DNA from 4 places in the Janthinobacterium sp. GW822-FHT07H10 genome. Region 2 is predicted to be linked to each of the others. Evidence: predicted binding sites of a transcription regulator. Region 2 holds the regulator's gene; each other region holds the start of a gene.
The links. The regulator FNR, encoded in region 2, switches genes on or off when oxygen is low (the NO sensors DNR and NnrR bind a similar motif). The targets are predictions, from matches to a motif close to TTGATNNNNATCAA.
Positions count from the first base shown of each region.

Region 1 (5,531 bases), on a different contig from region 2:
CAGGCGCGAGCGGGCGCCATGCCGGTCCAGGCCGGTGCGCACCAGTTGCACCTCGTCGATAGCGCTCAGGTGGCGCGGCTGCAAATGCGGCAGCTTGAGCTCATCCCACAGCCAGTCGAGGATGTCGTCAACGGCAAATTCCAGCAGCAGCCGCACTTCACCCTCGCCATTGCCGCCTTCACCTTGCGCCTCGCCTTCGCCCGTGACAGCCGGGCGCGCCGCGCGCAGGATATCGCCGGGCTGGCCTTCGCCCTGGCCCGCGCCGATGCTGTTGCGCGCGGACGCCAGGCGGAAATGGGCATGCTCGAGCAGGCGTACGGGCACGTGCACCGTGCGCTGCTGCGCTCCGCCGATCAGGTCAGGGCCGGCAATCAGCTCGGGCAAGTGCGCCTGCACGGCTTCGCGCACTTTCTGGTTGTGGCGCAGCCAGTCGCGCGCACCGCGCGAGAACAGCGCATACCAGGGCCGGCTGAAGTCGCGGCCATGCCCGGCCGGCGCCAGACCCGCGTTCCCGTCCGCGTTGGCGTTCGTATCCGCCGGCAACGCCGCACCCGCTCCACCCATCGCGTCGTCCGGTAGCGGCCCCCCGTCGTGCTTGCCGCTGCCTGGCGTGTTGGTGGTGGGCATCGCTACTCCTGCGCTAGCAAGGTGGTGACGTAGTTGAGCGCTTCGCGCGCGCTGTGGGCGTCATAGCCGTATTCGTCGACCAGGCGCTGCTCGACGGCGGAAATTTTCGCACGCACGTCATCGTCGGGACGCTTGGCTGAACTGACGAGGCGCAGCACGTCGCGCCGCTGCTCGAACAGATATTGCTGTATCGCATCGTGCAACTGCGCGTGACTGCCCAGGCCAAACACTTCGCCCCGCTTGAAGGCGCCCATGGCCTTGCGCACCACTTCCTGGCGGAACGACTGCTTGCCCGAGTCGCTGATATGGATTTTTTCTTCCACGGCGCGCAGGAAGCGCTCGTCCGGGCGGCGTTCCTCGCTGGTGATGGGGTCGCGGATCTGGCGGTTGTCGAGCATGGCCTCGACTTCGTCGAGATACTTGTTGAGCAAATCCTGCGCTTCCTGCTCGAACGAGACAAACAGTGCCTTGTGCACGTCGGCCTTGACCCAGCGGTTATAGAAATCCTTGCGCGTGAGCACCAGATAATCGATCCACTTGCGCTTGCGCCGGGGTTCGATGCGGGCATCGCTTTCGATGCCATCCTTCAGGGCCAGCAGCACGTCCATGGTGGACAGGCTGTTGCGCCGGGCCGCGATGATGGCATGCGACAGGGCATTGATGACAAAGCGGGGCGAGACGCCGGCCAGGCCCTCGTCGGGCGCCTTGTCGCGCTCGCGGATGCGCCGGATTTCCGCATGCGGCAAGTCGTCCACGTCTTCGTCCGCATAGATGCGCAGCTTCTTGACCAGTTCGGCTTCCTTGTCTTCGGCTTCGGGCAGCCGGCTCAGGATGGCGAACACGGCCGCCGCATGCAGCACGTGGGGATCGAGGTGCACGCCGCGGAAGGCGGGCGCGGCCGACAGGATCAGCTTGCGGTAGATGCGCGCTTCCTCGCGATAGTTGAGCGTGTACGGCACTTGCACGATGACCATGCGGTCGAGCAAGGCCTCGTTTTCACTTTCTTGCAGGAATTTGCGAAATTCCGCCAGGTTCGTGTGGGCCACGATGCTTTCATCGAGGTAAATCAGGGGAAAGCGCGATACCTTGACGTTTTTTTCCTGCGTCAAGGTCAGCAGCAGGTACAGGAATTCGCGCTTGACCTTGAGGATCTCGATCATTTCCAGCATGCCGCGACTGGCCGCGTACACGGCGCCCGACCACGACCAGGCGCGCGGATCGCCCTCGTCGCCGTATTGCGCCACCTTCGACAGGTCGACGGAACCGACCAGGTCGGCCAGGTCGGCCGTGGTGGGGTCGTGCGGCGCATACGTGCCGATGCCGCAGCGGCCGGCCTCGGAGATGTGGATGCGTTCGACGGGCATGCGCAGGAAGTCGCCCGCATACTGTTCTTCCAGCCGTGCGCGGCAATGGGGGCACAGTTCGCCCTGCAGCTCGACGCCGTAGCTGGCGCGAAAGTCGGCGCGCATGCCGTGCGGCACCAGGTGCAGCGGCGATTCATGCACGGGACAGCCATCGATGCCGTACAGCGCGCCTTCGCTGCTGTGGCTGTATTCCTCCAGTCCCCGCTTGAGCAGGATCACCATGGTCGACTTGCCGCCCGACGGCGGCCCCAGCAATAGCAGCATGCGCCGGCCCACTTCGGAACCGGCGGCGGCCGCCTTGAAATAGGCGGCAACGCGATCGATCGCTTCGTCGATGCCGAACAGTTCGTCGTCGAACAGGCGGCAACGGAAACGCCCGCCGCCATCCGTCTGGCCGTTCCAGCGCATCATGTCCCACAGGTACTGGTGGGCGTTGCGTGCCAGCAAGGTGGCGCCCGTGGGCAGGATTTGCTCGAGAAAATCGGCAAACTGGCCGCGCCAGGGCGTGATGCGGTGTTGCGCCGCATAGGCCGCCATGTCATGGGCGAAGCGGGCGCGCGGCGCATCGTCCTGATGCCCCGCCTGCGGGGCGCCATCGAGTAGCGGCGCCATTGCCGGCGTTGCAGACTTGCGCGCATCGTCGGGGGGCTGGTGAGTGCTGCCTGGGCTCGTCATTGTTTTTCCATCCCTGCCGTCACGCGGTGGCGCTGCGGCTAGTTGATTGACCCAGTATACGGCGCAGCCTCTAGTCGCACGCCTGATCTCGCTCAAGCTTAAAAACGGAACTATTTACGGCGCATTGAACACAGGTGGCGCACGGCGCTCCTGCGCAGCACAGTTGAATCCAGATCAATACCGGGTGCCGTGGCCGGCCCACACTGGACTTCCAGAGCGACCCACGAGGAGAACGACATGATCGGCAATGACAATGGTTTCAGCGCGCCGCCGGGCGGCGCGGCTGGCAAGGGACAGAGTGCGGACGACGAAGAGGCAGTGAACCAGTTTGCCGATCCCGGCGACGGCGACGGCAATATCGAGAGCGCGTCCGTATCGGAAGTATCCGATGCCTTGAGCGGCGTCAGCATGGAGTTACTGGAAATCAAGCGCAGCATCGAGGACGGCATGCGCCAGGCCATCCTGCAGGCGGGGGGCGTGCGCGCCGCCGACGCCTTCAGCGATTCGGGCAATATCCAGGGCGTGTCGATCGGCCTGGGCGAGGGCGCCAGCGACAGTTCGTCCGGCGAGCCGGGCATGCCGGCCCTGACCCTGTATGTAGCCGAGCCGACCTCCGTCGACCGCGCCAAGGCGGCCATCGTGGGCGCCATGGGCGTGCGCGCCGTGGCCAGCGACAGTGTGCCCGTGAATATCGTCGTCACGGGCATCATCGATGCGCAGCCGCACCGTTTCCGCCTGCGCCCGGCGCCGGGCGGGGTTTCGGTCGGGCATTTCCGCATCACGGCCGGCACCATCGGCTGCCTGGCCGTGGGCCGCAGCGCGCCGCGCAACAACCGCCTGATGATACTGAGCAATAATCACGTGCTGGCCAACTCGAACAATGCCGTGTTCAACGATTGCATCGTGCAGCCTGGCCCCATCGATGGCGGCAGGTGTCCGCAAGACCAGGTGGCGGTACTCGAGCGCTTCGTGCCCATCAATTTCAGCGGCGGCGTCAATTTCGTCGACTGTGCCACCGGCTGGGCCTGGCCAGACCGCGTGCGTCCCGAACTGGTCTTCCTCAGCGGCGGCGTGCCTGCCTATTTCCGCATCAGCAACGCGCTGGTGGCGCCCGCCTTGGGCATGCTGGTCGGCAAGTCAGGGCGCACGACGCAACTGACGCAGGGCCGCATCACGGGCCTGGGCGCCACCATCAACGTCAACTATGGCGGCGGCAGGATCGCGCTGTTCCAGGACCAGATCGCCATCACGGGCGTCAGCGGGGCCTTCAGTGCGGGCGGCGATTCCGGCTCGTCCATCTGGACCTGGAACCAGCAGCGCAATCCCGTCGGCCTGCTGTTTGCCGGCGGCGGCAACATCACGTTCGCCAACCAGATGCGCCGGGTGGTGGTGGCCCTCGACATCAACCTGTACACCTGAGTGCAGTGACGCGGCGGCGTGACGCCACCTTGCATAACGCCGCTCCTTGCACGATGATGAACTTGTCAGTGGCGCCTGCCGCGCATGCTGCTGCCCGGCAGGCGGCGGCGGTGGCGACGCCGGTTTGCCGGGTGTATCATGGACAGCATCAGGAGGGCTTGTCATGTCAAACAGTAAATTCGTACAGGCGCCGTACGCCGTCTTTGAAGATGCGGCCATGCCTTACCTGCCGGACGGCGGCGGACAGGCCGCGGCGGGCGGCGGCCTGGGCGGGCAAACGCAGCCGCACGGCCGGCTGGAAGCGGCAAAGCGGCGCAATGAGCGGGCACTGATGGCCATCGACGGCGTCGAAGGCGTCAGCCTTGGGCAAACGGCCATCGGCCGGGAAGCCATCGTCGTGTACCTGCGCGACTCGTCCGTCAAGCCGCGCGTGCCGCTGCAAGTAGAAGGTTATCCGGTGGAAACGAGCATCACGGGCCAGATCGATATCCAGCGCTGGTAAGCAGCATTCCGGGACCGTGGCGGGCGCGGGCGCCTGGTCAGGCACCGGGCGGCGTCCTTGCACGCGGCGGCTGCCGCTGCAGCTTGTCGTGTGTTTGCCTGGCCGGTGTCAGCTCGCGTCGCCAGCTCGCGTTATTAGATAGCCATCAGATCGCCATCGGACGCTTATCCGACCGCCGCCTGGCCGCCGTCCCGTATTGCCCGAGGCGCGAGCAGGCATTTCCTGCCGCAGGCTGTCGCCGCGGCAGGAGGTGCGGGTCTTGCGTGCGGGTCTTACTTGCTCAGGCGGCTAATCGCCTCGGCCACGCCGGCGCCATAGGCCGGGTCGCACAGGGTGCAGTTGCCGATGTGGCGTTGCTTGACCTCGTCGGACGCGCCCGAGATGGCACGCGCCGTATTCTCGAACAGGGCTTGCTGCTGTGCCGGCGTCATCAGGCGGAACAGGGCGCGCGGCTGCGAATAGTAATCCTCGTCGACGCGGTGGTTCCAGTGGTCGGCCGCGCCCTCGATGCTGAGCGGCGGCTCGCGGAAATCGGGCTGCTCCGCCCATTCCTGCTGACTGTTCGGCTCATAGCCCAGGGTGCCGCCCTGGTTGCCGTCGACGCGCATCTGGCCGTCGCGGTGGTAGCTGTGGAACGGGCACTTCGGCGCGTTGACGGGAATGTGGCTGTGGTTGACGCCGAGGCGGTAGCGCTGCGCATCGCCATACGAAAACAAGCGACCCTGCAGCATCTTGTCCGGCGAAAAGCTGATGCCGGGCACCACATTGGCCGGGTTGAAGGCCGCCTGTTCCACTTCGGCAAAGTGGTTGTCGGCATTGCGGTTCAATTCCAGCACGCCTACTTCGATCAATGGATAGTCGCCGTGCGGCCACACTTTCGACAGGTCGAACGGGTTGATGTGGTAAGTGCCTGCCTCTTTTTCCGGCATGATCTGCACGTACAG
Region 1 covers NZ_JBXAKS010000006.1:352,661-358,191, forward strand. Annotated here, with positions in the region: gene AC1RDJ_RS16590 (DUF444 family protein) at 1-627, opposite strand, end outside; gene AC1RDJ_RS16595 (serine protein kinase) at 630-2,666, opposite strand; gene AC1RDJ_RS16600 (chymotrypsin family serine protease) at 2,904-4,085, shown strand; gene AC1RDJ_RS16605 (hypothetical protein) at 4,249-4,587, shown strand; gene AC1RDJ_RS16610 (catalase) at 4,860-5,531, opposite strand, start outside.
Region 1: AC1RDJ_RS16595 (serine protein kinase) is a predicted target of FNR. The motif match lies at 2,831-2,844, and genes of this name have one in related genera.

Region 2 (5,531 bases):
CTGTTCGACCTGACCACGCGCAAGTTCTACATTTTCGGCGTCGTGCTGTGGCCCCAGGATTTCATCTACCTGGCGGCCCTGCTGATCATCTGTGCGTATCTGCTGTTCCTCGTCACGGCCATCGCCGGGCGGGTATGGTGCGGGTTTTCGTGCCCGCAAACGGTGTACACGGAAATCTTCCTGTGGGTCGAACGCAAGATCGAGGGCACGCGCAGCGCGCGCATGGCCCTTGACAAGCAGGGCCCGTCGCTGCGCAAGACGGCCAAGAAGACGGCCAAGCACCTGGTGTGGGGCGCCATCGCCCTGTGGACGGGCTTTACCTTCGTCGGCTACTTCACGCCGATCAAGGAACTCGCCCATTCCGTGCAAACGCTGAACTTCGGCCCGTGGGAATGGTTCTGGGTGCTGTTCTACAGCCTGGCCACCTACGGCAACGCGGGCTGGCTGCGCGAGCAGGTGTGCAAATACATGTGCCCCTACGCGCGCTTCCAGAGCGCCATGTTCGACCAGGACACCCTGATCATCACCTATGACGCCAAGCGGGGCGAACCGCGCGGTGCGCTGAGCAAGAAGGCCGGCAACAACGACAAGCTGGGCGACTGCATCGACTGTACCCTGTGCGTGCAGGTGTGTCCGACCGGCATCGATATCCGCAACGGCCTGCAGTATGAATGCATCGGCTGCGCCGCCTGCGTCGATGCCTGCAACAGCGTGATGGACAAGGTCGACCGGCCACGCGGACTGGTACGCTACAGTACCGACCATGCGATGGAAAACAACTTCGACTCGAAGCAGATCCGCCAGCGCGCCATGCGCCCGCGCGTGCTGATCTACACCTCCATCCTGGCCCTGATCATCATCGCCGTGTGTACCTCGCTGGCCCTGCGCACGCCGCTGAAGATGGACGTCATCCGCGACCGCGGCTCGATGGGGCGCGAAGTGGAAGATGGCATGATCGAGAACGTCTACCGCCTGCAGATCATGAACACTTCGGAGCAAAGCCAGAGCTTCAGGATCAGCGTTGCCGGCTTGCCGGGCCTGACCTTGCTGACGCGCGATGAAGTGACCTTGCAGGCGACGGAAACGCTGGGCTGGCCGATCCGCCTGCGCGTGCCGCACGGCGTGGGAGAGAAGGGCTCGAACAAGATCACGATCGAGCTGCAGTCGCTGGACGACCCGTCGCTGCACGTGCGCGAAAGCGCCGTGTTCATCGTGCCACGTTAAGCAGGAAAGGCGGCAGGAATCCCCGTGTTCTTGCCGCCGTCACAAGGAGAAAACAATGTCCGACAGTCTGAAACTGCAAGCCCCCGCCGCGCCCTGGTACAAGCACCGCTGGCCATGGCTGCTGATGATCGGTCCCGGGCTGTCCGTCGTCGTCGGCAGCTTCATGGGCTATATCGCGTTTACGCAACCCGACGCGCTGGTGGTGGGCGACTATTACAAGCAGGGCAAGGCCATCAACCAGGACTTGCGGCGCGATACGGCCGCCAGCAACCTGGCCATGTCGACCAGCCTGGCGTACGACGTGGCGCAAGCACGCCTGACGGGCTCCGTGCACAGCTTCGGCAAGGCTTACCAGGCGCCGCTGCAGCTGCACCTGGCGCACGCGACCTTGCCGGAAAAGGATATCAAGCTGCTGGTGCAGCCCGACGCCATGGGCAACTTCTCGGTGGCGCTGCCGATGCTCGAGCGCAGCCGCTGGCAGGTGCTGGTGGAAAACAATACGCGCGAGTGGCGCCTGTCGGGCATCTGGACCTGGCCCGCGCAGCGCAGCATCGCGCTGCATGCGGACGAGGAACTGTAAGGCACTGCGCCGGGGAAAACCGTGGCGGGCGCCAGTGATGGGCGGCCGAGCAGCGCAGCTGTGCCGGTGTACAGCGCGCAGCGCAAGCCGCAAAGCGCGACGCGCAGCGGGTTTTGACGGTGCCGTTATTTGCAGGTGTCGGTGCCGGCCGTAATGGCTTTTAATTTTGCCGGCTGCAGGATCTCGATCTCGCGGTTCGACACGCGCAGCCAGCCTTCCTTCTTGAACTTCGACAGCAAGCGGCTGACGCTCTCGATGGTCAGGCCCAGGTAGTTGCCGATTTCCTCGCGCGACATGCGCAGCTGGAAGTTGCTGCCCGAATAGCCGCGCGCCTCGTAGCGCGACGCCAGGTTGACGATGAAGGCGGCAAAACGCTGCGTCGCCTGCATATTGCCCAGCAACAGCATCACGCTTTGCTCGCGCGTGATTTCCTGGCTCATCATGCGGTGGAAATGGCGCAGCAGGGTGGGCATATTGCCCAGCAATTGTTCCAGGCTGGAAAACGGAATTTCACACACTTCGCTGTCTTCCAGCGCCACGGCATTGCAGTGGTGGCGGTCGGCGCTGATGGCGTCCATGCCCAGCAGTTCGCCAGCCATCTGGAAGCCCGTCACCTGCTCTTCGCCGCCCGGATTGATCTGGTAAGTCTTGAAGTGGCCCAGGCGGATCGCGTACAGGTTCTGGAACGAGTCGCCGATGCGGAACAGCGAGGCGCCGCGCGCGACCTTGCGGCGGCGGCCGATAATCTGGTCCAGCCTGTCCATGTCGCCCACGTCGAGGCCCATCGGCAGGCACAATTGATGCATGCTGCACGTCGAGCAGCGCGCACGCAACGCTTCCACGTTCACGGCGGGCAAGGCTGGAGAGAGTAGCGCTTCTGTCATGTCAGTACCTTTTTGAAAATGCAATAACAAGTTTACTGCATAGCGCGCTTGCCTGTGCCATTTTCCCCGTCATTCACGCTAATTTCGCTGAATAAACGACGTCCTGCATTTAATTTTATGGCAACATCGTCAATTGCTGCTTTGACGGCGGGAATTTACGCGGCCGGCGCTTGCCAAGTTGCTGTATTGATAGGAAAATTCCTGACAGCATTATCTGCCGCCTGTCCCTTCGGGGACTGAAAAGGAAATCATGAAGCCTCTCGGCATTAAAGCAAAAGTCGCGCTGGCCACCAGCCTGACCTCGATCGCCATGATCGCCCTGGTCACCATGATCCAGGTCAAGCACATGCGCGACGATTTCACGCAAGTGCTGCTGGTCCAGCAAACGGCCCTGATCGAGCGCACGGCCGAAGAGCTCGACGACAAGTTGGCGATGCTGCTCGACATCATCACCCAGACGGCGCGCCACCAGCCGCCCGCCCTCATGGCCGACGCCGGCGCATTGCGCGAGTACTACACGCAGCGCGCCATGCTGGCCCTGTTCGACGACGTGCTGGTGCTCGACACGCAGGGCAAGGTGGTGGCCAACGTGCCCGAGGTGCCGGGACGCAACGGCACCGACGTGACGGACCGCGATTACTTCCATACCGTCATGCGCACGAAACAGGCGATGATCACGCAACCGATGCTGGGCAAGACCAGCCACTTGCCCATCGTGCAGATGGTCGCGCCCGTGCTGGACAAGAACGGCGCCGTGGCCGGCATCGTGATCGGCGTGCTGCGCCTGTACAAGGACAATATGCTGGGCCACCTGCGCACGGCCAAGGTGGGCAAGAGCGGCTATTACTTCATCCTCACGCGCGAAGCCGTGCCGCGCTACGTGCTGTACCCCGATACCAGCCGCCTGCTGCAGCCGCGCGCGCCGAACGCCAACCAGACCACCACGCAGCTGCTGAAAGAAGACGGCGAAGGCAGCATGGTCAGCACCAACAGCCGCGGCATCACGGCCGTCAACAGCTTCAAGCGATTGAAATCCGTGAACTGGCTGCTGGCCGCCTCGTTGCCCGTGGCCGACGCGTTCGAGCCGTTCAACGGCGTACTGTCACGGCTGGTACTCTGGAGCATCTGCGCCTCGCTGCTGGCCGCGGCCGTGCTGGGCTGGGTCACCGTGCGCCTGCTGTCGCCGCTGGTGCGCCTGCGCGACACCCTGCTGTCGCTGCGCGCCTCGGGCAACCGCTTCACCCCCGTGCCGGTGCAGCAGCGCGACGAGATCGGCGAGCTGACGGAGGCGTTCAACGGCCTGATGGGCGAGCGCGACCGGCTGCAGCACGAGCTCGAGGCGCGCGCAACGGAGCTGGAGCAGGAGCGCGACCGGGCCGAGGCGGCCAACCGCGCGAAGAGCGATTTCGTGGCCAACATGAGCCATGAAATCCGCACGCCGCTCAATGCCGTGCTGGGCATGGTGTATTTGCTCGGCAATACCAAGCTCAACACCGAGCAGCGCAAGTACCTGACCATGGTACGCGTGGCGGGCCAGTCGTTATTGGGCATCCTCAACGATGTGCTCGATTTTTCCAAGATCGAGGCGCGCCGCATGGATCTGTCTCCCGTCGAGTTCGACCTCGATGAAGTCATGAATACCCTCGCCACGACGATGACCATGAATGCCGGCGAGAAAGAACTCGAGCTGGCCATCGCCGTCGAACCCGACGTGCCGCGCCGCCTCGTCGGCGACGCCCAGCGGCTGCAGCAAATCCTCGTCAACCTGGCCGGCAATGCCATCAAGTTTACCGAGAGCGGCGAAGTGGTGGTGGCCGTCAGCCTGGCCGAAAGCAGGAACGAGCGGGCCTGGCTGCGCTTCGAAGTGCGCGACACGGGCATCGGCATGACGGCCCAGCAGCAGGCCCAGCTGTTTACGGCCTTCTCGCAGGGCGACCAGAGCATCACGCGGCGCTTCGGCGGCACGGGCCTGGGCCTGGCCATCAGCAAGCACTTGATCCATATGATGGGCGGCGAGATCGCCGTGGCCAGCAGCGAAGGCAAGGGCAGCCGCTTCTGGTTCAGCGTGCCGTTCGACGTGCTGGCCCTGCCCGCCGAGGCGCGCCGCACGCCGTCGCTGGGGCCGCTGCGCCTGCTGGTGGCCGACGACAACCGCACCACGCGCGAGCTGATCGTCAAGCTGATCGAAGCGTGGGGCTGGGCCGCCGACGAAGTGGACTCGGGCTTTGCCGCCATCGAGCTGTACCGCGAACGCCTGGCGCAGCAGCAGCCCTACGACGTGGTGCTGGCCGACTGGCACATGCCCGTCATGGATGGCCTGGCCACGGCCAAGGCCATCCGCCAGGCCGCGTCCGGCCAGCGCCAGCCCATCGTGGTGATGGTCAACGCCTTCGCGCGCAACCACCTGGAAGAAATCTCCAGCGCGGCCGAAGCCGACGTGGTGCTGATGAAGCCGATCACGGGGTCGAGCCTGTTCGACGCCCTGCACCAGGCGCTGATCGCCAAGAACGATGGCGGCGAGCAACGCATGCTGCAGCAGCCGCTGGGCACGGAACTGGCCGGCGTGCATTTCCTGCTGGTGGAAGACAATCATCTGAACCAGGCCGTGGCGCGCGGCATCCTCGAGCACATGGGCGCCACGCTGGACGTGGTGGGCGACGGCTCGCAGGCCGTGGAACGGCTGCGCACGGAAGCGCTGCGCTACGACATCGTGCTGATGGACATGCAGATGCCCATCATGGACGGCTTCAGCGCCACCCACATCATCCGCACGGAACTGCGCCTGCAGCTGCCCGTGATCGCCATGACGGCCGGCGTGCTCGCTTCCGAACGCGAACGCTGCA
Region 2 covers NZ_JBXAKS010000003.1:579,915-585,445, reverse strand. Annotated here, with positions in the region: gene ccoG (cytochrome c oxidase accessory protein CcoG) at 1-1,224, shown strand, start outside; gene AC1RDJ_RS10410 (FixH family protein) at 1,280-1,804, shown strand; gene fnr (fumarate/nitrate reduction transcriptional regulator Fnr) at 1,930-2,688, opposite strand; gene AC1RDJ_RS10400 (response regulator) at 2,939-5,531, shown strand, end outside.

Region 3 (5,531 bases), on a different contig from region 2:
TCATCGGGGAGGCGAATCATATCAAAGACCGTCGAAGTTTGGCAAGCGCTTTTCCAGGAAAGCGTGCATGCCTTCTTTTTGTGCTGGCGTGCCGAAGGCGGCCTGGAACAAACGGCGCTCGTAGGCGACGCCATCGGTCAAGGTCGTTTCAAAGGCGCGGTTGACGCAATCCTTGATCATCATGGCAACCGAGGTCGGCATGGCGGCAATGGCCTTGGCGGCAGCCAGGGTTTCTTCCAGCAATTTATCGGCAGGCACGACGCGCGACACGAGACCGATGCGCTCAGCTTCTGCCGCGTCGATAGTGCGTGCCGTCAACAGCAAGTCCATGGCCTTGGCCTTGCCGATGGCGCGCGGCAAGCGCTGCGTGCCGCCCGCGCCTGGCGTGACGCCGACCTTGATTTCCGGCTGGCCAAATTTGGCGCTGTCGGCAGCGATCAGGAAATCGCACATCATGGCCAGTTCGCAGCCACCCCCCAAGGCATAGCCGGCCACCGCGCCTACCACTGGTTTGCGCACGCGCAAGATATGCTCCCAGTTGCGGCTGATGTAGCCCTGCGTAAAAGTATCTGGATATGTATAGTCGGCCATGGCCGCGATATCGGCGCCGGCAGCAAACGCTTTTTCGCTGCCCGTCAGCACGATGCAGCCGATATTCTCATCCGCGTCGAATTTGAGCAAGGCATCACCCAGCTCATTCATCATATTGTCGTTCAATGCGTTGAGCGCCTTCGGGCGGTTCAGGCGGATAACCGCCACTTTGTCCTGGATGTCGATGATCAGGTCTTCGTATTGCATATGGTCTCCTCTGGATGAACACGGTAGCGACAATTGTAGCGGCTAATGGCAGCGGCGCGGCAGGCGCGCTGCTATTATTGTGAGCCTGATCACTACTTATATTGAGCGGCAAATTCTCTCCTCTTTCCTCCAGTCTTGCGCCAGCCGCCTGCGCGGCGACGGCAGCGCCGCCAGCGTCAACTTTCGCCGCCTGTGGTTCAGCAATGGCCTCAATTGCTTCGGCGCCCAGATCACCTCGCTGGCCTTGCCCCTATGCGCGGTACTGCTGCTGCATGCGACACCGGAACAGATGGGCCTGCTGGTCGCCCTGCAGGCGCTGCCGTTCGCCCTCTTCGGCCTGCCCGTCGGCGTGCTGCTGGACCGGCGCAGCAAACACCCGATCATGCTGTTCAGCGAAACCATGTCGGGCCTGGCCCTGGCCAGCGTGGCCGTCGCGTATTGGTGCGGCGTGCTGTCGATGCCCTGGTTATATATAGTGGGATTCATTATCGGCACGGGCTTCGTCGTGGGAGGCGGCGCCGAGCAGGTTTTTCTGACCTTCCTCGTGGGCCGCGATGGCTTGATCGACGCCCAGTCGAAATTTGCCGCGACAGAATCGGCCTCGCGCCTGATCGGTCCCGGCCTGGCTGGCGTGCTGGTGCAAGTCTTGTCGGCACCAGCCGCCATCCTGTGCACGGCGTGCGGCTACCTTGTTTCCGTATGCAATCTGCGCGCCATGAGCGTGCGCGATCCACGACCCGCGCCGTCCGACAAGCACGCCCTGCGCGACATCGCCGACGGCTTGCTGTTTGTCTGGCGCGAGCCACTGCTGCGTGCGCTGGCCTGGGGCGCCGGCATCTGGCATTTCCTGTTTTACGCCAGCATGGCCTTGACGGTCCTGTTTGCCACGCGCGACCTGGGCATGAGTCCGGGCGTGCTGGGCATGACGCAGATGCTCGGCGGCGCCGGCGTGCTGCTGAGCGCCTTCATCGTCAAGCCGCTGACGCGCCGCTACGGCGCCGGCCGTACCATCCTGATCGGACTGGCGTCGACTTCGCTATGCTTTGCGTTGACGCCATGCATCCCTGCCCTGCTATTTGGCAGCGCGGCCGCCAGCGCCGTGGCCTATGCCATCCTGATGTTCTTTTTCGATTGCGGCGTGATGCTGTTCTTTATTCCCTATCTGGGCTTGCGCCAGAAGGTCACGCCGGACCCCATGCTGGGCCGGATGACCTCGACCATGCGCTTCCTGACGGTGGCGACGGCGCCGCTGGGCGCGCTGGCCGCCGGCTGGGTGGCCGAACACTTCGGCGTGCGCAGCGGCCTGGCCTGCATTGCGGCCGGCAGCATTGCACTGACCATTGCCATGGTGTGGGGCACACCGCTGCGTAGCGTGCGCACCTGAAGCGAAGAACGGGCATACACTGTGAAAGATTGCCTTGACGACACTATTCACGTCTAAGCCTGCGAGGTTTGATTTACATCAAGGTTTTGCTTGAGGTAAATCCATAAGCTGTCTGACATCACTTGAGGAGCACGCCATGTTTAACACCATCTTATTTCCCACCGACGGCTCGCCGCTGTCCGACAAGGCCGCCGAAACGGCCATCACCTTCGCGCAATTGAACAAGGCCAAGCTGATCGCCATCAGCGTGGTGCAGCCGTTCCCGTTTTCGCCGATGGCGGACGGCGGCATCGTGCTCGACGCCAGCCTGTATGAACAGCAAATGCAGGAAGCATCGCAGCGCGCCATCGACAAGATCAGCGTTGCCGCGCGCGCCGCGGGCATTCCCTTCGAGGGCGTCGTGGCCGTCTCGCCCAGTCCGCACGAAGAAATCGTCAACGCGGCGCAAACCTATCATTGCGACATCATCCTGATGGCTTCGCATGGACGCAAGGGCTTGAACAAGCTGTTCGTCGGCAGCGAAACGCAGAAAGTGCTGGCACATACCCACCTGCCAGTCATGGTCCTGCGCTAAACCATCACCTTCCGGCGCCGCCAAGCCAACCTTAGCGCGCCGGCGCCTGCTTGGGCAGCAACACCCATACGGCGCCGCTCTGCTTCATGCGGCCCGCATTCTCCGCCGCTTCCGCGCCAAAACCAAAGAAGTAGTCAACACGGATGGGGCCGCGAATGGCGCCGCCCGTATCCTGCGCCATCACCAGGCGTTGCATCGGGATATCGCTATTGGCTTGCGTGGTCGACAGGAAGACGGGCGCACCGAGCGGCAGGAAGCGCGAATCGACGGCCACCGAGCGCTGCGGCGTCAGCGGTACGCCCAGCGCGCCTTTCGGCCCCACCTTCGGATCGGGCAAGCGCTCTTCCTTGAAGAACACATAGCTGGGGTTGGCGTTGAACAATTCATCCTTGCGCGTGGGATGGCCGGCGATCCACGCCTTGATACCCTGCGCGGACGCCTGGCTCAGGGTCAGCTCGCCCTTGTCGACCAGGTAGCGGCCGATCGACTTGTACGGATGGCCATTCTGCTCCGCATACGCCACGCGCACGGTTTCCTGGGTGTCGGTCAGCTGCACGCGGCCGGAACCCTGTACTTGCAGGAAGAATGCCTCCACTTCATCATCGACCCACAGCAACTCCTTGCCAGTGACGGACGTGGCCCGCTCGATATCGGCGCGGGTCGCGTACGGCACGACTTTCTTGCCGACCAGCTTGCCGCGCAGGCGCATGTTTTTCAGTTCCGGATACACGCTGGCCAAGTCCACCGAAATCAGGTCATCCGGCACCTTGTACAGCGGCGTCTGGTATGGGCCGCCACGCTTGCGCGCGCCATGCAGCAACGGTTCGTAATAACCGGTCACCAAGCCAGTATTGACGCCATCGGCGGCCACGACTTGATTTGGCACAAAGAAGGTTTCGAAAAACAGGCGGATCGCCTTGTCGCTGTCGGCATTCACCTGGCGCGCGATCGTGCACGATTCCTTCCAGTCGGGACGCTTCACCAGCACGCCGCACGAAGCCATGAAGGCGGGCCAGGCGGCGCGCAAGTCATCGCGGGCCCAGCCAGGCAAGGCGGCAAACTTGGCGGGCACGAACGTGGGCGCCGCCGCATCCGTGGCATCCTTCGCTTCAGGCGTACCGGGCTTGGACGGCACGGGCTTGACGACGCTCGGGGCGATGGTGGGTGCCTTGCCGCCGGCGGCAGCGGGCGCCGTGGGCGGCGTGGTACAGGCAGAAAGGGCAAGCGCGACGGCGCCGATTGAAACGAGTAGACTACCGCGTGTAAATGCGCTGCGGGTATGGAAGCTGCGAGTAAATAACATAGGGGTGCGTATGTGGATCTTGATGATTGAGGCGTTGGTGGCGTTCTTCTTGCTGGCATTTATTGTCTGGTGGACCATGTATTCAGGCAAGAAACCCACGCCGCCAGTACGCAAACAAGTGAGCGAAGAAAAAAACGCCACTGAAAAACTGAAATGACAGGCGACGGCCCGCAGGCCTGACGCTCTTAATGCAGGGTGCGCGGCAGCGACAGCACGAATTCCGGGATGGCCGCCACAAACTGGTGCCCGTCTTCGGCCACGCAGAAGTACTCGCCGCGCATCGAGCCCTGCGGCGTGGCCAGCATGGTGCCGCTCGTGTATTCGAACTGCTCGCCCGGCTGCAGCAGCGGCTGGTGGCCGACGGCGCCCAGGCCGCGCACTTCCTCGACCTTGTCATTCGCATCCGTGATGACCCAGTGGCGCGAAATCAGTTGCGCGCCGACGGTCCCCGTGTTGACGACGCGAATCGTGTAGCTGAACACATGGCGGCCCTGCTCGGGCGCCGATTGCTCAGGCAGGTACTGCGTCTTGACCGTTACCGTAAATTCATAAGTCGCCATCATCGTTCCTATTCAGACATTGCCAGTCATATTGTGTGTCGCGCGCGCCTCACTGGCCATCGCGCGATGCGTATTCTGTGTTTCACCGTGCTGCAATCAGGCATGGCAGCGGCGTCAAGCGTAAAATAGCGCAACTTTGCATTTTCTATCCTTTGGCTACTTCACCATGACTACATTCCGTATCGCTCCCAGCATCCTGTCCGCCGACTTTGCCCGCCTGGGCGAGGAAGTGCGCAACGTCGTTACCGCCGGCGCCGACATCATCCATTTCGACGTGATGGATAACCATTACGTGCCGAACCTGACCATCGGCCCGCTCGTGTGCGAAGCCATTCGCCCGCACGTGCAAGTGCCCATCGATGTGCACCTGATGGTCGAACCAGTCGATCGCATTATCCCGGATTTCGCCAAGGCTGGCGCGAACATCATCACCTTCCATCCGGAAGCGTCGCATCATATCGACCGTTCGCTGCAGCTGATCCGCGATAACGGCTGCAAATCGGGCCTGGTTTTCAACCCGGGCACGCCGCTGCACTACCTGGAACACGTGATGGACAAGATCGACATCATCCTGATCATGTCCGTCAACCCGGGCTTCGGCGGCCAGTCCTTCATTCCGCAAGCGCTGAAGAAAATCGCCGAAGCGCGCCGCATGATCGACGAATCGGGCCGTGACATCATGCTGGAAGTCGACGGTGGCATCAAGATCGACAACATCGCCGCCGCCGCCGCCGCCGGCGCCGACACCTTCGTCGCCGGCTCGGCCATCTTCGGCAAGCCGGACTACAAGGCCGTCATCGACGCCATGCGCGCCGAGCTGGCAGCGGTAGCGGGCGCCTGATGCAGACGGGCACGGTGAAGCACCACGTACTGGCCGGCGTGCGCGCCGCCATCATCGACCTCGATGGCACG
Region 3 covers NZ_JBXAKS010000014.1:118,668-124,198, reverse strand. Annotated here, with positions in the region: gene AC1RDJ_RS24700 (enoyl-CoA hydratase) at 22-798, opposite strand; gene AC1RDJ_RS24695 (MFS transporter) at 878-2,182, shown strand; gene AC1RDJ_RS24690 (universal stress protein) at 2,319-2,756, shown strand; gene mltA (murein transglycosylase A) at 2,788-3,891, opposite strand; gene AC1RDJ_RS24680 (hypothetical protein) at 3,881-4,216, shown strand; gene apaG (Co2+/Mg2+ efflux protein ApaG) at 4,245-4,619, opposite strand; gene rpe (ribulose-phosphate 3-epimerase) at 4,786-5,460, shown strand; gene AC1RDJ_RS24665 (phosphoglycolate phosphatase) at 5,460-5,531, shown strand, end outside.
Region 3: AC1RDJ_RS24690 (universal stress protein) is a predicted target of FNR. The motif match lies at 2,251-2,264, and genes of this name have one in related genera.

Region 4 (5,531 bases), on a different contig from region 2:
GCGACAGCTTGCCGTCTTGCGCCAGCAGCAGGATGGCGAACGCCGTGAATTGCTTCGACAGCGAGGCAACGTGGAAGCTGGTCGACGGCGTGATCGGACGGTTCTGCTCGATGTCGGCCATGCCGAAGCTGCCCCGGTAGACGCGCTGGCCATCCTTCACGACCATCACCGCGGCGCCCGGCGTATCGGCCCGGTTCCATTTTGCAAACAGGGCGTCCACCTGCTGCTCCCTGGTGGCGGCCTGCGTGGCCGATGCCGCCGGCGGCTTGCCCCTAACAGGCGGTTGCAGGGCCAGCAAAGGCGAGACGATCGCGAGATAGCAAAGTGCCTTCATGTCTTGAATTTCCCCATGGAAATAGTCGGTAGCGAGGAGTGTATATTATTCAAGTATCAAAAAAGCAAATTTTTTCTCCATGACGAGTCGATGCTGCCAGGCCGGGTTCACCTTGCGACGCTGCCGCCCTCATCGGTCAGGCGCGGCGTTGCCCTGTCCGGATTTTCGCAATGAAGACCTTGCACAGCCTGGCTCGCCGTTCGCCGCTGGCGCCATGCAAGCCGTCCTGCCATGGCGGATGAGAAACAGCGCCAGTCCCGGCAGCTGCAGGGCCGCCAACACGCCAAACGCCACCTGGTAGGCCTGCGGCGGATATTGCTGCTGGCTGTTCAGGGGCCAGCAGCCGAGGATCAGGCCAAAGCCGGCCTGCACCAGGAAGGCACCCGTGAAGATCAGCAGGTTCAGGCAGGTGGCCGCCCTGCCCGTCAAGCTGGCCGGCATGCTTTGCGCGACGATCGCATACTCGAGGCCCGTCACCGTGCCCAGCAGGGTAAACAGCACGGACAGCAAAGGCAGGCTGGGCACGCTATTGCACGCCATGCCCAGTTGCACGGCGATAAACAGGGCGATGCCCGCGGCCGCCAGCCGCATCGGCGTGATGCCGCGCCGCGCCGCCCATTCCGTCAGCATGCCCATGCCGATGGCGCCGAAGATGACGGCCGCCATGCCCAGGTACAGCAGATACGCCACGTTATCGTCGGACAAGCCGCCCACGTCGGCCAGCCAGCGGCCTATCCACAAGCCTTGCACGCCGAAGAACACCGTGTGCGGCAGCAGGATCAGCGCGATGGTGCGGCGGAAAGCCGCGTCGCGGTACACGCTCCAGACACTGACCTTGCCAGCCTTGCCAGCCTTGCTGGCGGCAGCGGCGGGCGCGGGCAGAGCCGGCGACAGCAGGCGGATCAGGCAGCCGATGGCCAGCGCCGCCAGCGCCAGGCCCAGGAAGACGCCGCGCCAGTCCGTGTAGTGCAGCGCCAGCTTGACGGGCATGGTGGCCGTGGCCGCGCCCAGGCCGCCCACGGCGATCAGGTAACCATGCACGGACGGCAGGCGCGCCGGCGCGATGGCGCACGAGATCGCTTTCACGGCCGCCATGAAGCAGCCGCCCAGCCCGGCGCCCATGATGGCGCGCGCCCACATCAGCTCGGCAAAACTGTGGCCCCGGCTGAACAGCCATACGCCCACGGCCGCCAGCGCCAGCAGCCACACTTGGACCGCGCGGGGGCCGTGGCGGTCCAGCGCCATGCCAACCGGCAATTGCACAAGCGCAAACGCCAGGAAGAAGGCGCTGGTCAGCAAGCCCAGCTGTGCTGGCGTCAGGGCGACGGAAGCCAGCAGTTCCGTCATCAGCACGGCATTGACGCCGCGCAGCAGGCAAGACAGGTAATGACCGAGAGCAAATGGCAGGAACACGAGGCAAAACACGGCCACGCCGGAGCGCGATGGCGTGCCCGCGCCATGCATGCTCAGGCGGCCTGCGCCAGGCGGATGATTTTGTGCGGAAACTGCGGCACAGGATCGTTACCATTCGCATCTGTTTCAAAGAAGAATTTTTCCTGGCCGAACGCGGGTTTCAAATGGTCCATCCACGTCGCTTCCGCATCGAACTTCGCATAAAACGGCCGGCGTACCCAGTCGGGATTACGTGCCTGCAAAAATTGCAGGGCAAACAGTTTCTCGCCATTGATGGTGACCACGCCATCGATGACGATCTTGCCGGGAAACGCGCTCATGGACGGTCCCCGCACCGTGCGCGACAGGCCCGATACCATCTGGTAGGCGGCCTGGAAAATCTCGTGCGCCTTGGCTAGCGGCAACTCGAAATAGCCGCGCGGGCCCGTGTCGCGCTCGACAAACATGTAGTACGGAACCGCGCCCAGGCGCGTGCCCGTCTGCCACAGTTCGGCCCAGCTTTTCGGGTCTTCATTGATATGCCGGATCAGCGGCCCCTGCATGCGCAAGGTGGCGCCCGTGGACACGATGCGCTTCACGGCTTGCTGCGCGATGTCCTGGCGCAACTCGACGGCGTGGCTGTAATGGCCCATCACGGCCAGGTTCTTGCCGGCCTTGACGATGCGTTCGAACAGCCGCAGCAAATCATCGGCATCGCGGTCGGACACAAAGCGCTGCGGCCAATACGCCACCGCCTTGGTGCCGATGCGTATGTTCTGGATATGTTCCAGGGCCGGGTCCAGCAGCGGCTCCAGGTAGGCGGCCAGTTGCCGCGTATTCATGATCATCGGATCGCCGCCCGTGATCAGCACGTCCGTCACTTCCGGATGCAGCTTCAGGTAGGCAGCCAGCTCATGCGATTCGCGCGCATCGAATTTCATGTCGTCCATGCCGACGAACTGGGGCCAGCGGAAGCAGAAGGTGCAATACGCATGGCACGTCTGGCCCGCGCTGGGGAAAAACAGCACGGTTTGCGCATATTTATGCTGCAAGCCACGCACGGGTGCATCGTTGACCCGGGGCACGTTATGCGTCATCTGCCCGGCCGGATGCGGATTCATGCCCAGCCGCAAACCATGCACATAGGCATCAATAGCCGCCTTGTCCCGCTGCACCAGCACGAGGTCGCGCAAATGCGCGTACTGCTCGGGCGGCAGCATGTCGCGGTGCGGGAAGACGAGCCGGTAGATGGGATCGTCAGGAATATTGTTCCAGTCGATCAATTGATCGAGCACATATTCATTGGTGCGAAATGGCAACACATGCGACACCACTTGCACGGCTTCGCGCTGCTCTTCCGGCAACCAGGACCACTGCCGTGCTTGCTGGATGGATTGCCGCGTATAGGGCTTGAACTTGGGTGAAAACGGTTCGGTGATGAATGCGGCCACGGTCGGCTCCTTACCAGTAAATAGCGATAACTTCCATGAAATCAGCCCTACGTCAGCCAATTCAACCTGTTTTCACGCCTGCCGCCTGACACCGGCATGCTGTGAAAGTCATCATAATTCTTGCTACCTGGAACCAAATTGCCAAAAATCAACAAGCTTGCCGATAAGCCACCAACTGCCATGCGGCAACACCTTAGTTTGTTCCATCGCAATTTAATGTGGGCCATGGCGACGTAAATTACGACTTGGCAACACATCCCTCGATATCACAAGGAGTCTTCATGAAACGCTTATTCACGGGTAGTCTGCTGTGCCTGGCATTTGCCGGCGCCAGCGTCAGCGCCGCGGTAGAACCGACGGAAAAAGATGCGATCGCCATGGCCGAACGGGGAGCCGCCTTCATGAAGGCGCATGGCAAGGAAGAAATGATGAAGAAAATCACGGCGAAAGACCCCGACTTCGTGCAAGGCTCGCTGTATGTGGACATGCGCGACATCAAGACGGGCATCGTGCTGGCCCACCCGATCAACCCCTCCATCGTGGGCAAGGACTTGACGGATGTGCCCGACGCGAATGGCAAGAAATATCGCCGTGAAATCATCGAGCTGGCGCAAAAGCAAGGCAAGGGCTGGGTCGACTACCAGTACAAGAACCCCACCAGCGGCAAGATCGAGCCGAAGACCACGTATATCCTGCGCGTCAACGATGTGGTGCTGGAAGCGGGCATCTACAAAAAGTAAGACAGCCGCTGCCGTGCGCGGCGGGCGCTCGCCTGCCGCGGCGCCGCTTGCGGTTGGAACAGCCAGGAGTCAAGCATGCTCAATACACTACGCATCGGACCAAAATTATTGCTGGCGCCCGCTCTGGTCTTGCTGCTGCTGATACTCAGCTCCGCCGGCGCCTGGTATGGCATGGTGCGGCAAAATGCCTCGCTGGAAAACATGGTGCAGGTACGCATCACGCATCTGAAAGCCGCTTCCGACGTGGCCGGCGAGGCCAAGCATGTGCATGGCAATATGTACCAGTTGCTGTCGTGGACCAACGGCAGCTTCGCCAAGGCCCGCATTGATGCATTGGAACAGCAGATCAAGGCGCGCCACGCCAGCATCGGCACCCAGCTGGCGACGCTGCGCGCGACGTCCACGGGCACCGAACTGACACTGCTCGATGCGGCCATCACCGCGCTGGCCGGCTACCGCAAGGCGGTGCTGGAAACCATGGAAATGGCGCAGATGGACCAGTCGATCGCCACCAACTCCATGCTCAAGGCGGAAACCCAGTTCGTGCGCTTCAATGCCCAGCTGGCGCAGCTGTCGGCGCTGGAAACGACGCTCAGCAGCCAGGCCCATGCGACGGCCAGCGCGGAATTTCGCAGCCTGGGCTGGAGCCTGCTGCTGACCGTCCTGCTGTCCATCCTCGTTTCCATCGTTGTGACCATGCTGGTGCGGCGCGCCATGCTGGTGGAGATACGCGGCATCGCCGACGCCGTGCAAGACCTGGCCGCCGGCAAGCTGATCGCCGGCGCCCCCAAGCCGGGCAACGACGAGATCGCCGACACCTCGCGCGTGCTGGACCAGACCATCGCCAACCTGAACCAGACCTTGCGCACCATCATGGACGCCGTGCAATCGATCGATACGGCCTCGCGCGAAATTGCCACCGGCAACCTGGACCTGTCGGCCCGCACGGAAATGCAGGCCAGTTCGCTGGAAGAAACGTCGAGCGCCATGGAAACCCTGACGGAAGCCGTCAACGACAATGCCAACAACGCCCAGCTGGCTTGCGACCTGGCGGCGCAAGCGTCGAGCCTGGCCGTGCAAGGGGGCACGGCGATGCAGCAGGCAGTGACGACGATGACGACCATCCGCGCCAATTCGCGCCAGATCGTGGATATTATCGGCGTGATCGATGGGATTTCCTTCCAGACCAACATCCTCGCCCTGAATGCGGCGGTGGAAGCGGCGCGCGCGGGCGAACAGGGCCGCGGCTTTGCCGTCGTCGCATCCGAGGTGCGCACGCTGGCGCACCGCTCGGCGCAGGCCGCCAGGGAAATCAAGACCCTGATCGCCACCTCCGTCACCACGATCGATGGCGGCAGCGTCGCCGTGCAGCAGGCGGGCGAGCGCATGAGCGCCATCGTCGCCTCGGTGCAGCAAGTCAACGAGATCATCCAGCGCGTGAAACAGGCCAGCGCCGAGCAGGCTTCGGGCATCACGGAAGTGAACCAGGCCGTCGCGCAAATGGATGATGTCACGCAGCAAAATGCGGCGCTGGTCGAGCAAGCCGCGGCCGCGGCGGCCAGCCTGCAGGATCAGGCCGTCAAGCTGTCGGCGGCCGTCAGCGTGTTTACCCTC
Region 4 covers NZ_JBXAKS010000001.1:337,170-342,700, reverse strand. Annotated here, with positions in the region: gene AC1RDJ_RS01575 (serine hydrolase domain-containing protein) at 1-334, opposite strand, end outside; gene AC1RDJ_RS01570 (MFS transporter) at 464-1,798, opposite strand; gene AC1RDJ_RS01565 (KamA family radical SAM protein) at 1,801-3,177, opposite strand; gene AC1RDJ_RS01560 (cache domain-containing protein) at 3,459-3,917, shown strand; gene AC1RDJ_RS01555 (methyl-accepting chemotaxis protein) at 3,993-5,531, shown strand, end outside.
Region 4: AC1RDJ_RS01565 (KamA family radical SAM protein) is a predicted target of FNR. The motif match lies at 3,316-3,329, and genes of this name have one in related genera.